Regions from separate parts of the Aliidiomarina minuta genome, predicted to be linked through region 2. Evidence: predicted binding sites of a transcription regulator. Region 2 holds the regulator's gene; the other holds the start of a gene.

What was found. The regulator NrdR, encoded in region 2, represses ribonucleotide reductase genes. The targets are predictions, from matches to a motif close to AAACACNANATNTNGTGTTT.
Region 1: a site for NrdR is predicted at 5,199-5,218, ahead of nrdA (class 1a ribonucleoside-diphosphate reductase subunit alpha). Genes of this name have one in related genera too.

Annotation. Positions count from the first base shown of each region.
Region 1 covers NZ_PIPL01000001.1:514,265-522,281, forward strand. Annotated here, with positions in the region: gene hrpA (ATP-dependent RNA helicase HrpA) at 1-951, shown strand, start outside; gene CWE09_RS02490 (GrxA family glutaredoxin) at 1,010-1,279, opposite strand; gene yfaE (class I ribonucleotide reductase maintenance protein YfaE) at 1,389-1,619, opposite strand; gene nrdB (class Ia ribonucleoside-diphosphate reductase subunit beta) at 1,655-2,785, opposite strand; gene nrdA (class 1a ribonucleoside-diphosphate reductase subunit alpha) at 2,816-5,158, opposite strand; gene CWE09_RS02510 (HAD family hydrolase) at 5,554-6,219, opposite strand; gene ubiG (bifunctional 2-polyprenyl-6-hydroxyphenol methylase/3-demethylubiquinol 3-O-methyltransferase UbiG) at 6,227-6,934, opposite strand; gene gyrA (DNA gyrase subunit A) at 7,163-8,017, shown strand, end outside.
Region 2 covers NZ_PIPL01000001.1:1,196,007-1,204,023, forward strand. Annotated here, with positions in the region: gene ribD (bifunctional diaminohydroxyphosphoribosylaminopyrimidine deaminase/5-amino-6-(5-phosphoribosylamino)uracil reductase RibD) at 1-1,006, opposite strand, end outside; gene nrdR (transcriptional regulator NrdR) at 999-1,448, opposite strand; gene glyA (serine hydroxymethyltransferase) at 1,472-2,728, opposite strand; gene CWE09_RS05775 (TonB-dependent receptor domain-containing protein) at 2,777-4,615, opposite strand; gene ettA (energy-dependent translational throttle protein EttA) at 4,615-6,279, opposite strand; gene CWE09_RS05785 (ABC transporter ATP-binding protein) at 6,360-7,076, opposite strand; gene CWE09_RS05790 (FecCD family ABC transporter permease) at 7,069-8,017, opposite strand, start outside.

The DNA.
Region 1 (8,017 bases), 680 kb from region 2:
AGTTTACTGGCGCAGGGACGTGACCTGAAAGACCTGCAACACAAACTTCAGGGCAAGGTTAAGCAAACACTAGTGCAGACGGCTGGCGACGATATAGAGAAAGAAGGGTTAACTGACTGGACCTTTGGTTCTTTACCGAAAAATCTGCAAAAAAAGCAGGGCCGCTTTGCTATCAAAGCTTATCCGGCTTTGGTGGATAACCACAAAGACGTGGCCATCCGCTTATTTGATAATGCGCAACAGGCGCAGGAAGCCCACCAACAGGGACTGCGCCGCCTGGTATTGCTTAAAGTGCCTTCACCAGCGTCCTATTTGCGAGAAAAATTGCCCAATAAAGCAAAACTGGCCATGTACTTTAATCCCTGGGGTAAAGTAGATGCTTTAGTCGATGATTGCATTCATGCTGCTATTGATAGCCTGCTTATCGGTCGTGAAGTCACTGATGAGCAAGCTTTTGCAGCGGTTGTGGACGATGTTCGGGGGCAGTTAAATGAGGCGACCTTGCGTGTCGCAGGGCAGGTTGAACGCTGCCTGTTATTAAGCCACCAGATTCAAAAACAATTAAAAGGCAAAGTACCACTTAACCAGGTGCAATCTTACAATGATATCAAAGCACATCTTGAAAGCCTTATTTTTAAAGGTTTTGTCAGTCAGTTCGGGGAAAAACGTTTAGCAGATATAGAACGTTACCTGAAAGCGCTGAAAATACGCCAGGAAAAACTGCCGGTTGATCCGAACCGGGATCGTTTACACATGCTGAGCGTAGCTAAACTGGAAGAGCGTTGGCAGGGTATGCTGAATCAGGTTGCAAATGGAGACAGAGCCAGTTCTGAACTGCTGCAGTTTCGTTGGATGCTCGAAGAATTCAGGGTGTCTTTGTTTGCACAGCAGCTTGGTACAGCTTTTCCGGTGTCTGAACAACGCTTGAATCAGGCATTGCAAAGCTATTAGGATGTTTATCCATGAAAAAAGGGGCTTAAGCCCCTTTTTTACAGGTATGAGTTCTCAATCAGCCGTTTTGATACAGTCCCAGATTTTCACGGGCGTAGGCTTCAAACTCAGTGCAGCCACCGACATGATCTTCATCAACAAAAATTTGCGGCACCGTTAATACGGGTTTACCGATAGTTTTTTCTAAATCGGCTTTGCTGATGCCTTCGGCATGAATGTCGACGTAACGAAACTCAAAGTCGTCACGCTCTTCGCTAAGTTGCTCGGCAATCTGCTTGGCGCGAACACAAAAAGGACATGCCGGGCGACCAAAAATAACTGTTAACATAACTCTCCCCAAAATTTTATATAGCGTATTAGCTGTTTAACTGGAGCTATTATGCCAATAACTCATTAAAAGTAAAAACTGATTAAAACGATTTTTATAATCAGTTTTTTCAATGCTCGATTTCAATATCGCTACTGGCAATGCAGACGCAGGGTAAAATATCGCCCTCACGCACGTACGCCAAAGGTTCATTAATATAGCTTACCTGACCTGAAATCAGCTGCGTACGACAGGCACCGCAGAAACCATCCCGACAATGGAAGTGGGTTTCTATGCCTTGTTCTTCCATACTTTGTAAGAGTGTTTTATCACTTTTTTCAGGTACATTAAAAGCTGCCATTCCTTTGGCCTTAACGCAATAACCTTTGCTCATTCTTATAAATCAAAATCGCCAAAGTCAGTTGCGCTGACTTCACTGTCGATCTGGCCGACCAGGTAAGAGCTTATTTCAGACTCCTGCGGCGCCACCTGCACATTATCGGACGACAGATATTTGTTCATCCAGGGCAGGGGATTGCTCTTTTGATCATACTGAGGCTCAAGGCCTATGGCGGCCATACGCAGGTTAGCTATGTATTCCACGTATTGACACAGCATGTCTTCGTTTAAACCTATCATAGAGCCATTCTGAAACAGGTAATGGGCCCATTTCTTCTCCTGTTCAACCGCAGAGGTGAAAATTTCCATAGCTTCGTCTTTCAGCTCTTCGGCAATTTCCTGCATTTCAGGATCATCTTCGCCATGCTGCCAAAGGTTTAATACATGCTGAGTAGAAGTAAGATGCAGGTTTTCATCACGAGCAATCAGGCGAATGATCTTTGAATTGCCTTCCATCATTTCACGCTCAGCGAAAGCAAAGGTACAGGCAAAGCTGACATAGAAACGTATCGCTTCCAGTGCATTAACCGAGTTCATGCAGAGGAAAAGTTTTTTCTTTAATTCCCGTTTAGTGACGGTGTAAGTCTCGCCATCTATTGTCCATTTACCTTCGCCCTGAGTCTGCCACAGCTGAGTGTGAAAAATCAGGTCGTCATAATATTTGGATATATCAGTAGCCCGTTCTCTGATCTCGTCGTTGGCAACTATGTCATCAAAAACCTCACTAGGGTCACTGAACAGGTTACGCAGAATGTGCGTGTATGAACGTGAGTGAATAGTTTCTGAAAACGACCAGGTTTCAATCCAGGTCTCTAATTCCGGTAATGAGACTATTGGCAGGAAAGCAATATTAGGGCTGCGGCCCTGTACTGAATCAAGCAAGGTCTGATACTTCAGGTTAGAAATGAAAATATGCTTTTCACTGGTACTCATAGCCTGAAAATCAACGCGGTCGCGGCTGACGTCGACTTCTTCAGGTCGCCAGAAGAAGCTCAGTTGCTTCTCGATGAGTTTCTCAAAAATACTGTGGCGCTGCTGGTCGTAGCGCGCCACATTCACTGAGTTACCGAAAAACATCGGCTCGCCCAAGGCATTGGTATGAGTTTGATTAAACGTCGAGTATTTCATTGTATTATAGGTACCCACATTAGAAATCTATTAAATTTTACAAGCGCCGCCAGCGCAATCATCGTCATCATCAAATTCAGTGGCGACTACTGCAGCCGTTGCTGCTGCCTTTTCCTGCGGAACTGCTTTGCGACCAGCCACGTCATTCTGGCTATCGGAAGCGCCATCACGGGTATTGTGGTAATACATAGTTTTCACGCCCAGTTTGTACGCGTAAAGCAGGTCTTGCAGTAATTGCTTCATGGGCACTTTATTGTTTTCAAATTTGCCCGGATCATAGTTGGTATTGGCTGAAATAGTCTGGTCGACAAACTTTTGCATAATACCGACCAGTTCCAGATAACCTTTGTTATTAGGGATTGACCACAGCAGTTCATAAGCGTCTTTCAGATTTTCATAATCCGGAACCACCTGTTTCATAACGCCATCTTTAGAGGACTTCACACTAATATGGCCGCGTGGTGGCTCTATGCCGTTGGTGGCATTAGAAATTTGTGAGGAGGTCTCTGAAGGCATCAGTGCCGACAGCGTTGAGTTACGCAAACCATGCTCTTTAACAGATTCACGTAAAGCATCCCAGTCGTAATGCAAAGGTTCGCTACAGACCGTATCGAGATCCTTTTTATAGGTGTCGATCGGCATAATCCCCTGCGAATAGGTGGTCTCGTTAAATTTAGGGCAGGCGCCTTTTTCTTTAGCCAGATCATTAGAGGCTTTTAGCAGGTAATATTGCATGGCTTCGAAGGTACGATGTACCAAACCATTGGCACTGCCATCAGAGTAACGGACACCATTTTTGGCCAGGTAATAGGCCATATTAATAACACCAATACCTAAAGTACGACGGCCCTGAGTAGCATTCCAGGCAGCTGGTACCGGGTAATCCTGATAATCCAGCAGACTGTCCAGCGCACGCACACCAAGATCAGCCAGTTCGGCAAAGTCATCCAGTGACTCAATAGAACCCAGGTTGAAAGCGGAAAGTGTACAGAGTGCAATTTCACCTTCTTCATCATTAACATGGCTTAATGGTTTAGTCGGCAGGGCAATTTCAAGGCACAGGTTGCTCTGGCGAATAGGCGCTACTTTAGCGTCAAAAGGACTGTGGTTATTGGTGTGATCTACGTTTTGCAGGTAGATACGGCCGGTACTGGCGCGCTCCTGCATAAAGAGACCGAAAAGCTCAATGGCTTTAATGCGTTTCTTACGAATGCTGTCATCCGCTTCGTACTGCACATACAAACGCTCAAATTCGTCCTGATCACAGAAGAACGCATCGTACAGACCTGGAACGTCAGAAGGGCTGAACAGGGTGATGTGCTGATCTTTAATCAGTCGCTGGTACATAAGTTTATTAAACTGCACACCGTAGTCTAAGTGGCGTACGCGGTTCTCTTCGACGCCGCGGTTATTCTTCAGTACCAGCAGCGATTCTACTTCTAAATGCCAGAGCGGATAGAAGAGGGTGGCAGCGCCGCCACGAACACCGCCCTGAGAGCAGCTTTTCACCGCAGTCTGGAAATACTTAAAGAAAGGAATGCAGCCAGTGTGGAAAGCTTCACCATTGCGAATTGGGCTGCCCAGGGCACGAATGCGTCCTGCGTTGATACCTATACCAGCCCGTTGTGATACGTATTTCACAATAGCACTGGCGGTTGCATTGATAGAATCAAGACTATCGCCACACTCTATCAGAACACAGGAGCTGAATTGACGGGTAGGGGTGCGTACACCAGACATAATAGGTGTTGGTAGTGAAATCTTAAACTGCGAGGTTGCATCATAGAAACGGCGAATGTAATCCATGCGCTTTTCTGGCGGATACTTTGCAAACAAGCAGGCGGCCACCAACATATAAAGAAACTGTGCGCTTTCGTAAACTTCGCCAGTCACCCGGTTTTGCACCAGGTATTTGCCTTCCAGTTGTTTAACCGCTGCATAAGAAAAGTTCAGGTCACGCCAGTGATCGATAAACTCGTTCATCTGATTAAATTCTTCTTCGCTGTAATCCTCCAGTAAATGGCGGTCATAGCGGTTTTTTTCTACCATGCTGGTGACTTGCTTATATAAGTGCGGCGGCTCAAATTGACCATAGGCACGCTTACGCAGGTGGAAAACCGCAAGGCGGGCTGCCATATACTGATAATCAGGAGATTCTTCCGAGATAAGATCAGCGGCGGCTTTTATGATAGTTTCATGGATATCTTCAGTCTTAATGCCATCATAAAACTGAATATGTGACTTAATTTCTACCTGCGAGACTGATACATTATTCAGACCCTCAGCAGCCCAGCTGATAACACGATGGATTTTATCCAGATCCAGAGGTTCGCGAATGCCGTTGCGTTTTGTCACTTCAATAGATTGACTCATGATGCTTTACCTGTTGCGCTGCCATTATTTGGCATGGGTGTACCACAAGATGTAGTGTTTTATGGCTTTAGTGTTTGAATTTTGCACTATATCTTGTGTTTTGGAATTGACCGATATACTAGACCTGAAACAGGCTATTCTCAAGGGCATAACCTGTGCATAACTGCCCTGTTTTTATGATTTATTTCGAAGATAAGGCTATAAGTCAGTGAAAGCGGTAGCTACAGCCTGAGTAAAGATTACAAAAATTTTAATAATATTTAGCTATTACAAATGGGGGTTTTAGTAGAGGCATTTTGGATATGTGAGCATACACGAGGGTTTACAAAGGGTTACAAGATATAGTGTTAAATCGCCAGGCTTAACACTATATCTGCATATCTGATTAGATTGACTTATTTGCCTAGTAAGGCGAACAGGTCATTAGCATGCTCAATATGGTAGTGGGCTTGCCAGGCCTGAATATCATCTTCATCACTAAGGTAGCCATAGGTCGCAAGTACTGTTTGCATACCAGCTCCTTTACCTGCCTGAATATCACGTTCAGCGTCGCCGACGTACCAGCAGTCCTGTGCAGTAATGCCCAGCTGCTCCGCTGCATAAAGTAATGGGGCCGGATCTGGCTTAGCGACATGCAGGGTATCGCCGCAGACTACCGCTCCGGCCTGTTGCAAGGCCGCAAAGTCGGGCAATAGTGCATGGGTAAACTGAGTGGGTTTATTGGTCACAATAGCGTAGGGAATATCTGCCTGTTGTAAGCTACTCAGCATAGCAACGACGCCGTCAAAGTAGTTGGTCTCGCTGCTGACGTCTTCTGCATAGGCATCCAGAAATTGTTTGCGTAGCTCGTCACGGGTAGTAGGGTTAAAATTCTCACCAAAACCAAGCCGCAATAAGCCAGTCGCGCCATGCGAGGCAAGTGGACGAGTTAAATGCAACTCGAGCTCGGGTCGCTGATGAAGGCGCAGCACTTTATTCAGTGCGGTATGTAGGCTCGGCGCGGTATCCAGTAAAGTACCGTCAAGGTCAAATAAAACAGCGCTCTTTTTGCTTATTGGCATAAAAAACTCATTCCGGTTTACGGCAATGCACAATGTAGTTCACATCGACATTACGATCACTTAAAAAGAATTCCTGGCTCAAGGGGTTATAGTGCAGCCCTGTCATGTTTTGCGCTCGTAGTGGCTGTTTTTCAGCCATTTGAACCAGTTCTGAAGGTTTGATGAATTTCGCATAATCGTGCGTGCCTTTGGGCACCCAGCCCAACACATATTCGGCCGCTACGATACCTAGCAGGCGGGATTTCAGATTGCGGTTCAACGTCGAGAAAAAGACATGACCGCCGGGTTTTACCATACTGGCGCAAGCCGCAACTACCGCTTCAGGATTGGGCACGTGCTCCAGCATCTCCAGGCAGGTTACCACGTCAAACTGTTGTTCATGAGAGGCCGCAAACTGCTCTGCTGTCGTTTCCTGATAGTCAATGCTGAGATCTGACTGAGCAGCATGGAGCCGGGCTACTTTAAGGGCTTCATCGCTCATATCAAGGCCACTGACTTGAGCGCCCATTTTCGCCATGGCTTCGCTCAGTAAACCTCCACCGCAACCAACATCCGCAACTTGCTTGCCAAACAGCCCGTCGGCGTGACGTTCAATGTAATTAAGGCGCAAAGGGTTGATTAAATGCAGCGGCTTAAACTCGCCATCCGGATCCCACCAACGCGACGCTACAGCACTGAATTTACTAATTTCACCTGGGTCCACATTCTGATTCATGGCATTAATTCCTGTGTGACTATAAAACAAGCAGTAAGCCCCGCGTCATGCGCTTTATAAGGGCGCCGCTAGTGTACTCAACCTGAGTAGCAGTTGCCAGTTTTGTGACTCGTCAATGAACCTGGCTTATGATATGCTCAAACGCTGCTGAGCAGGGCGCTTTTGACGCCACTCACTGACTAATTATAACGACATAAACAACGCTAATTTATTGTAGGGAAGTTCTGTATGAGTGATCATGCCCAGGAAGTGGTTCCGGTTAATATAGAAGACGAACTGAAAAACTCTTACCTTGATTATGCCATGAGCGTAATCATCGGGCGGGCCTTGCCAGATGTTCGTGATGGTTTGAAACCAGTGCATCGCCGCGTGCTGTTCGCAATGAGTGTATTGGGTAACGATTACAACAAACCTTATAAAAAGTCGGCTCGTGTGGTCGGTGATGTAATTGGTAAATATCACCCGCATGGCGACTCAGCGGCTTACGACACTATTGTTCGTATGGCGCAGCCTTTTTCATTACGTTATATGCTGGCTGACGGGCAGGGTAACTTCGGTTCGGTCGATGGCGATTCGGCCGCTGCGATGCGTTATACCGAAGTACGTATGTCCAAAATATCTCACCAGTTGCTGGCTGACCTGGACAAAGAGACCGTCGACTTTGTACCTAACTACGACAGTACCGAGCAGATTCCTGATGTATTGCCAACCCGGGTTCCTAACCTGCTCGCTAACGGCTCATCCGGTATTGCTGTGGGTATGGCGACTAATATTCCGCCGCATAATCTGACTGAAGTGATCAATGGCTGTCTGGCCATGATCAAAAACCCGGACATCACTTTCGAAGAATTGATGGAGTACATTCCGGGACCCGACTTCCCAACAGCCGCTATTATTTCTGGTAATCAGGGCATTATTGAAGCTTACCGCACAGGTCGCGGCCGGATTCATATCCGCTCACGCGCTGAGGTTATTACCGAAGACAATGGTCGTGAAACCATTATCGTGCACGAACTGCCGTATCAGGTAAATAAAGCCCGACTAATTGAAAAAATTGCTGATCTGGTTAAAGAGAAAAAGCTG
Region 2 (8,017 bases):
CCGGGCCCAGTAATTTAGGCGCCATATAAACAATTAATTCGTCCACCAGCCCGGCTTCTAACAAAGCACCGCCAAGGCGGCTGCCGGTTTCACACCAGACATCATTAATATCGCGGCTGGCTAAAGTCTGCATTAAATCTTTTAAATCCACACGCTGCTCAGCCGTGCTTTTCACCAGCAATTGCTGGCCCTGTTCAGGCAATGGTTGGCTACTTTCTGTAGTCCGCGCCAGCCACACCGGCCCTGAATGTTGCCAGAGCTGCAAATCCGGGCCTAGCTGATTTTGATTGTCCACTAAAACACGAACCGGCGGCCGTATAGGCATATCTTCAGGATACAATCCCTGCGGCAGCTGTTCGGGGCGCACGGTCAGCATTGGGTCATCGGTCAGCACGGTTCCGGCACCACTTAAAATGGCGCTACTGGCAGCGCGGTGCAACTGTACATCGGCACGAGCCTCGGCGCTGGTAATCCACTTGCTTTCACCATTGGCTAAGGCAGTACGACCATCCAGGCTGGCGGCCATTTTCAGGCGCACATAAGGCAGCCCCTTCTCAGCTCGCTTGATAAAACCTGCATTTAAGCGGCGTGCAGCAGCTTCCATTAAGCCGCAATCGACCTGAATACCATGCTCGCGCAGGCGTTTAATGCCACGCCCGGACACCTGAAAATAAGGGTCCTGCATAGCCACCACCACACGGGCAACTCCGGCCTTAATTAAAGCATCAGCACAAGGTGGGGTACGGCCAAAATGGCTGCAGGGTTCTAAAGTCACATAAACAGTGCTGTCAGCGGCCAGGACTCCCGCTTCGCGCAAGGCATGCACCTCAGCATGAGGCGTGCCGGCCTGGGCATGCCAGCCGTGGCCAACGACTTTATTATCACGGACAATGAGGCAGCCAACATTCGGATTAGGATGGGTAGTGAAACGGCCGCGCGCAGCCAGCGATAAAGCCTCTTGCATGAAGGCGTTATCAGCTTCTGTGAAAAGCGGCGAGTCAATCATCGAGGCGCGCTATCTCCTCGCCAAATTCGCGAATATCTTCAAATGAACGATACACCGAAGCAAAACGAATATAAGCCACTTTATCTACTTTTTTGAGCTGCTCCATGACCAGGTTACCAATCACGTCGCTGCTGATTTCGCGGTCCCCGGTCGCCCGTAAACCTGAGCGCACCCGGTTAATCAACTGCTCCATGGCTTCCAGACTCACCGGACGTTTCTCCAGCGAGCGCAGCAGGCCATTGCGCAGCTTATCTTCATTAAAAGGCTCTCGTGCACCGTCGCTTTTAATCACCCGGGGCATCACCAGTTCCGCGCTTTCAAAGGTGGTAAAACGCTCACGACAGGCACCGCATTCGCGGCGCCGACGCACTGACAGACCTTCAGCCACCAGACGTGAGTCGATGACCTTAGTATCCTGTGTATTGCAAAACGGGCAGTGCATGAGCGCTTACTCCCCCTGGGGAATTAAGAATATACCGGAAACTTAGCACAGAGCGCTTTAACCTGCTCGCGTACTTTATCTTCCACAGATTCGTCACCCAGGTTGTCCAGTACATCGCAAATCCAGTGTCCGACCTGGGTCGCGTCTGCTTCTTTGAAGCCACGACGAGTAATTGCCGGAGTACCCAGGCGCAGACCTGACGTAACAAAAGGTGAACGCGGGTCATTTGGAACCGAGTTCTTATTCACCGTAATATAAGCACGGCCTAAAGCAGCATCCGCGTCTTTACCGGTGATATCTTTATCAATCAGATCAACCAGGAAAAGGTGGTTCTTAGTGCCGTTCGAGACGATTTTATAACCGCGCTCCTGCATGGCGTTAACCATAGCATTGGCATTATCCAGCACCTGTTGCTGGTAAACTTTAAATTCTGGCTCTAAAGCTTCTTTAAAAGCAACGGCTTTTGCAGCAATTACGTGCATCAGCGGACCGCCCTGATTACCCGGGAATACTGCGCTGTTAAGTTTTTTGTGCAAGTCCGCATCGTCTTTACCCGATACAATCAGACCACTGCGTGGGCCGGCCAGGGTTTTATGCGTCGTGGTAGTGACCACGTCAGCATAAGGCACCGGATTCGGATACAGACCAGCCGCTACCAGACCCGCCACGTGAGCCATATCTACCAGCAGGTAAGCACCCACTTCATCAGCGATTTCGCGGAATTTCTGCCAGTCAATAATGCCAGAGAATGCCGAGAAACCAGCCAGGATCATCTTAGGTTTATGTTCACGCGCCAGATCAGCCACCTGCTCATAATCAATATCACCGGTGTCTGGATGCAAACCGTATGGCACAGCATTATAAGTCTTACCGGAGAAGTTAACCTTGGAACCATGGGTCAAATGACCGCCGTGATCCAGACTCATGCCTAAGAAGGTATCGCCTGCATTCATCAACGCCATAAAAGCAGCAGTATTAGCCTGCGAACCTGAGTGCGGCTGCACGTTGGCATAAGTTGCGCCAAACAGCTGCTTAGCCCGCTCAATCGCCAGGTTTTCAGCAATATCAACAAACTCACAACCGCCGTAATAACGCTTGCCAGGATAACCTTCGGCATACTTATTGGTCAGCTGCGAACCCTGCGCTTCCAGCACGCGTGGGCTGCAATAGTTTTCGGAAGCGATCAGCTCAATGTGCTGTTCCTGACGCTTTTCTTCCGCCTTCATGGCGTTCCATAAATCGGCATCAAAATCAGCAATATTCATATCACGGCTTTGCATGGTTACTCCTGGCTGTGGACACTTTTAAAAGTGCGGCTATTATAGCGGTTAATGTTGCCAGGATAAACCTAAACGCAGCTCACGCCCGGCCTGATGGTATCCATCCCGTACCTGGTAGTTCCTGTCCAGCGCATTATTAAGGCTGAACTGCCATTTCCAGTGGCGTGTTATGTCCTGCTCCCAGCGCAGGTTAAGCAAGGCATAACCGGAAGTACGCTGGCTGTTATCGGCATTCATATAGCGGCCGCTGCTTGCCTCAAGCTGAAAAGAAAGCATCGCACTCGGGTAGGCGTGGGAAAAGTTAATCATGCCGCTTTCCCGTGCCCGATTGACCAGCGTCATGCCGCTATCGCGATCTTCTGCACTCAGCCGGGTAGCATGCGCATCAATGCGCCACTGGTGCCATTGATGCTGCCAGCGAAGGGTAACGCCCTGAGTACGGGCACGGCTCACGTTCATCGGCTGCCATATAAGGCTGTCTTCGGCTACCGGCGCCCAGGCAATTAAATTACGTAATCGCTGATAAAAAAACTGCGCCTCGAGCTGTCCCTGCCGGGTGTCATACTGCACAAAAGCCTGAGCGTTGGTCGATCGTTCAGGTTCTAAGTCCGGATTACCGCCCTGCGGCCAGTACAGGTCATTAAAGGTTGGCGCTCTGAAACCATTGCCCAGATTGATACCACCACGCCAGCGTGAATTCAGCTCATGCGCCAGATCCAGATGGTAAAGGGCCTTCAACCCAAACTGCTGATTGTCTTCAAAACGCAGTGCCGCTGATGACTGCCAGTCAGCATTGCGCCATTCATACTGGTTATAGAACGCAAACTGACGGCGACTGTCGGTCATATACTCAAGATTACTGGCATCCACTTCATCGCGTTGAAAGTCAAAACCTGTGGTCAGGCTATGCTGGCCATCAAAGTCAGCCACCTGCTCCCAGCCGACCTGAGTACGCGCAGTTTCAAAGCTATCGCCCACCCCCGACCAGGCTTCGGCAACCGACACACGATCACCGGTATAAGAACGTTCGTCATACCAGGAAAAGGTCCAGCGATGCCGCAGGTCTTCGCCCAGCTGGTTATCCAGGGCCAATTGCGTGGCCTGTTGCCTGGAGTCAATAAAAGGCTCACACCGGACTTGTTCAATCCCGGCAAAACAGTTCTCATCGTAATCCGAAAGCGCGCTGTTGTACTGGTAACGACCGCTGAGCTGAGCACCGGCAAAGAGCTCTGTATCACCACGCAGGCTGAAGCTACTGGCTTCATAAGGGTTATCACGCTGCTTACCCAGGTCAGTAGCCGTAGTTTGATCAAAACCATCCTGCTGGCGTTTGCTGGCCTGGACACCCAAACCGCCGAGCTGACCACGGGTCTGCGCCAGGGCGCTGACTTCACGATGATTGTGGGTTCCATACACCAGCTGTGCGCGGGCCTGATTCTGCTGCGGGTCACGGGAGATGATATTAATCACACCACCGAGCGCCGCCGAACCATACATCGACGAGCGCGCGCCCCTAATCACTTCAATGCGCTCAATGTCCTGCGGGTGAATATGCTGCAAAGAAGGTGTGCCCAGCGTCGCGCTGTACATAGGCTGCCCGTCCAGCAACACCAATACCTGATCGCTGTTACTGCCCTGCAGATACAGACTCAGCTCGCCGCCTGGCCCACCGGCCTGACGTACATCCAGACCAGCTATCTGACGCAACACAGGCAGCATAGTGCTGGCCTGCAGCAGCTCAATCTGATGCCGTTCTATGACCTGCGCAGCTATCGGGCTTTCTGCAAGGCGCTGACCGGTGACCTGCAAACGCTCAACCGGCGCCGCCTGAGCGGCACCACTAAAGCCTGCTACAACCAGCAGCGCATATTGAAAAGGCCTCGCCATCAGCCGATAGGCTTATACTTAATGCGGTGCGGTTCCATCGCATCGGCACCCAGAGTTTCTTTCATATAGGCTTCGTACTCGGTGTAGTTGCCATCAAAGAAATTGACCTGACCTTCGTCACGATAATCCAGAATATGGGTCGCGATGCGGTCCAGGAACCAACGGTCATGCGATATCACCATGGCAGCACCTGGGAATTCCAGCAAGGCGTTTTCCAGCGCCCGCAAGGTTTCAATATCGAGATCGTTAGTCGGCTCATCGAGCAGCAACAGGTTACCACCGGCTTTCACCAGTTTGGCCAGATGCACCCGGTTGCGTTCACCACCGGACAGTTCGCCAATGCGTTTTTGCTGGTCGTTGCCTTTAAAGTTAAAACGACCGACATAAGCCCGGCTGGGCACTTCAAAAGTACCTATCTGCAGAATGTCCTGCCCTCCGGAAATTTCTTCCCAGACGGTTTTGCTGTCGTCCATGTCATCACGGAACTGATCGACGCTGGCCAGTTGCACGGTTTCGCCCAGCTCAATTTCGCCGGAATCTGGTTGTTCGGTACCGCTAATCATTTTAAACAGGGTCGATTTACCGGCACCGTTCGGGCCGATAATGCCGACGATAGCGCCTTTTGGCATGCTGAAACTCAAATCATCAATCAGCAAACGTTTCTCAAATGATTTACGCAAATGCGACACTTCCAGTACCTTGTCACCCAGACGAGGCCCTGGTGGGATATACAGCTCATTGGTTTCGTTACGGCGCTGGTAATCATTGCTTTGCAGTTCTTCAAAGCGGGCCATACGGGCCTTGCTCTTAGCACGGCGACCTTTCGGATTCTGTCGTACCCATTCCAGCTCGGTTTTAATCGATTTCTGACGTGCGCTTTCAGTGCGCTCTTCCTGCTGTAAGCGTTTCTCTTTTTGTTCCAGCCAGGACGAATAGTTACCTTCCCAGGGAATGCCATAACCACGGTCCAGCTCCAGAATCCAGCCGGCCACGTTGTCGAGGAAATAACGGTCATGGGTAATAGCCACAACAGTGCCTTCATAGTCATGCAGGAAGCGCTCTAACCAGGCCACGGACTCCGCATCCAAATGGTTGGTCGGCTCATCCAGTAACAGCATGTCTGGCTTATCCAGTAACAAGCGGCAAATAGCCACACGGCGGCGTTCACCACCGGAAAGGAATTCAATTTTAGCGTCCCAGGGTGGCAGGCGCAGTGCATTCGCCGCACGTTCCAGCGCGTTCTCAATATTGTGACCGTCTTTTGCCTGCAACAAGGCTTCCAGCTCGCCCTGCTCTTTGGCCAGCGCGTCAAAATCAGCGCCTTCTTCGGCATAAGCGGCATACAGCTCGTCTAAACGCGCCAGCGCTTGTTTCACGTCCGCAACCGCTTCTTCCACGGTTTCACGCACGGTTTTGTTGTCATCTAACTGGGGTTCCTGCGGCAGGTAACCAATTTTGGTGCCGCTCAGCGCATGAGCTTCGCCTTCATATTCGGTATCCACACCAGCCATGATGCGCAGCAGCGTCGATTTACCGGCACCATTGAGACCCAGTACGCCAATTTTTGCGCCGGGGAAAAAACTCAGAGAAATGTCTTTTAAAATGGTGCGCTTAGGGGGCACTACTTTGCTGACGCGCAGCATGCTGTAGATATATTGGGCCATGTCCGGCGATTCCTTATCTTAAACAAGAAGCTTTAAACAAGAAGCTTGAAACGAAATATGGCGCTAATTCTAACAGATATTCAGCCGATTCCGAATACTGCGCGCAGGTTCTGCGGCTGAATAATTTCACGGCTATCGCCAGCGGCAAAAACACCGCCCTGATGCAGCATCACTGCCTGGTCGCTGTGACTGGCAGCCAGTGCCAGATCATGCATCACAGTAATTACCAACGCGCCCTGCCGGGCTTGTTCTTGTAACAACCCCATCACTTCCAGCTGATGCCTGGGGTCCAGTCCTGCGGTAGGTTCGTCGGCCAGGATTACCTGCGGCCGGGAGGCCAGCAAGCGGGCGATTAATACCCGCTGCTGTTCACCGGCTGACAGCTCCAGTACCGGTCGGTTCGCCAGGCCCTCGCAATGGGTTTCCTGCATGGCCCAGGTATGTGCTTCTTCAGCTTCCTGCTTCGACCAGTCAGGGCGAGCATAGGTGCCCAGCCGCACTATCTCATGCACCGGCATGGACCATTCCGGGCGCCCTTGCTGAGCCAGATAACCCCAGTCACGGGCACGCTGGCGACGACCCAGGTTGACGAGATCCTGGTCACGCCAATGGATAAAGCCGGACAATGGCGGCATCAAACCCGCCAGGGTTTTCAGCAAGGTGCTTTTACCACTGCCGTTCTCGCCCAGAATACAGGTGACCTGACCGGCCTCGAATGCAAGCTCAATGTCCTGCAGCACCTGCGGGCGACGCGGGTAACCGACGCTCAACTGCTGGCAAATTAACTTCTCAGACATAACGCCGCCGCAATAACAGTACCAGGAAAAAAGGTCCGCCCAGCAGGCTCATTAATACGCCGATTTTAAGCTCCGGCCCCGGGCTCAGCCACTGCGCCAGAGCATCAATCAGCAGCACAAAAACAGCCCCTGCCAGAGCAGATATCAGCAATAAATGACGGGGATTCTGTTTCACCAAGGGGCGTACCATATGCGGCACCATCAGGCCGACAAAACCCACAACGCCTGCAACCGCCACTGAAGCGCCGGTTAATAAAGCCACCCCGGTGAGCAAGCCCAGTCGTTGCCGGGTCGGATCAAACCCCATGCTGCTGGCGGTGTCTTCGCCTAAGGTTAACACCTGCAGATAACGGCCACCCCACCAGAGCAACAACAAACCAGCCACAATAAAAGGCAGCACCATCAACACCTGGTTCAAATCCCGGTGGGCCACTGAGCCCATTAACCAAAAGCTCATTTCCTGCATGGCAAAAGGATTCGGGGCCAGGCTGAGCGCCAGCGCAATAGCGCCGGAAAACAAAGCTGAGCAGGCAACGCCCGCTAATATGAGCGTCGTCACGGAAGCCGCGCGACCGGCAATAAGCATGACCAAAAGCAGGCCCAGGCCGCTACCGACCACTGCACTTAAAGGCAATAAAGCGGAATGCCAGCCCACTAAACCAAAATATAACACCAGCACGGCGAGCAAAGCGGCACCGCTGGAAACGCCCATAATGCCGGGTTCGGCCAGTGGGTTACGTAACAGCCCCTGCATAGCAGCACCGGCCATACCAAGCGAAAGCCCCACCAGCGAGGCCAGCAATAAACGCGGTAAACGAATCTCACTGACAATCTGCCAGTGCATGCTTTGTTCAGGGGTCAGGGAATCGGCGCTGATAACCGCCGATAAAGTAGTCCACACGGGCACGGCAGTAGCGCCCATATTGAGCAATAACAGCATC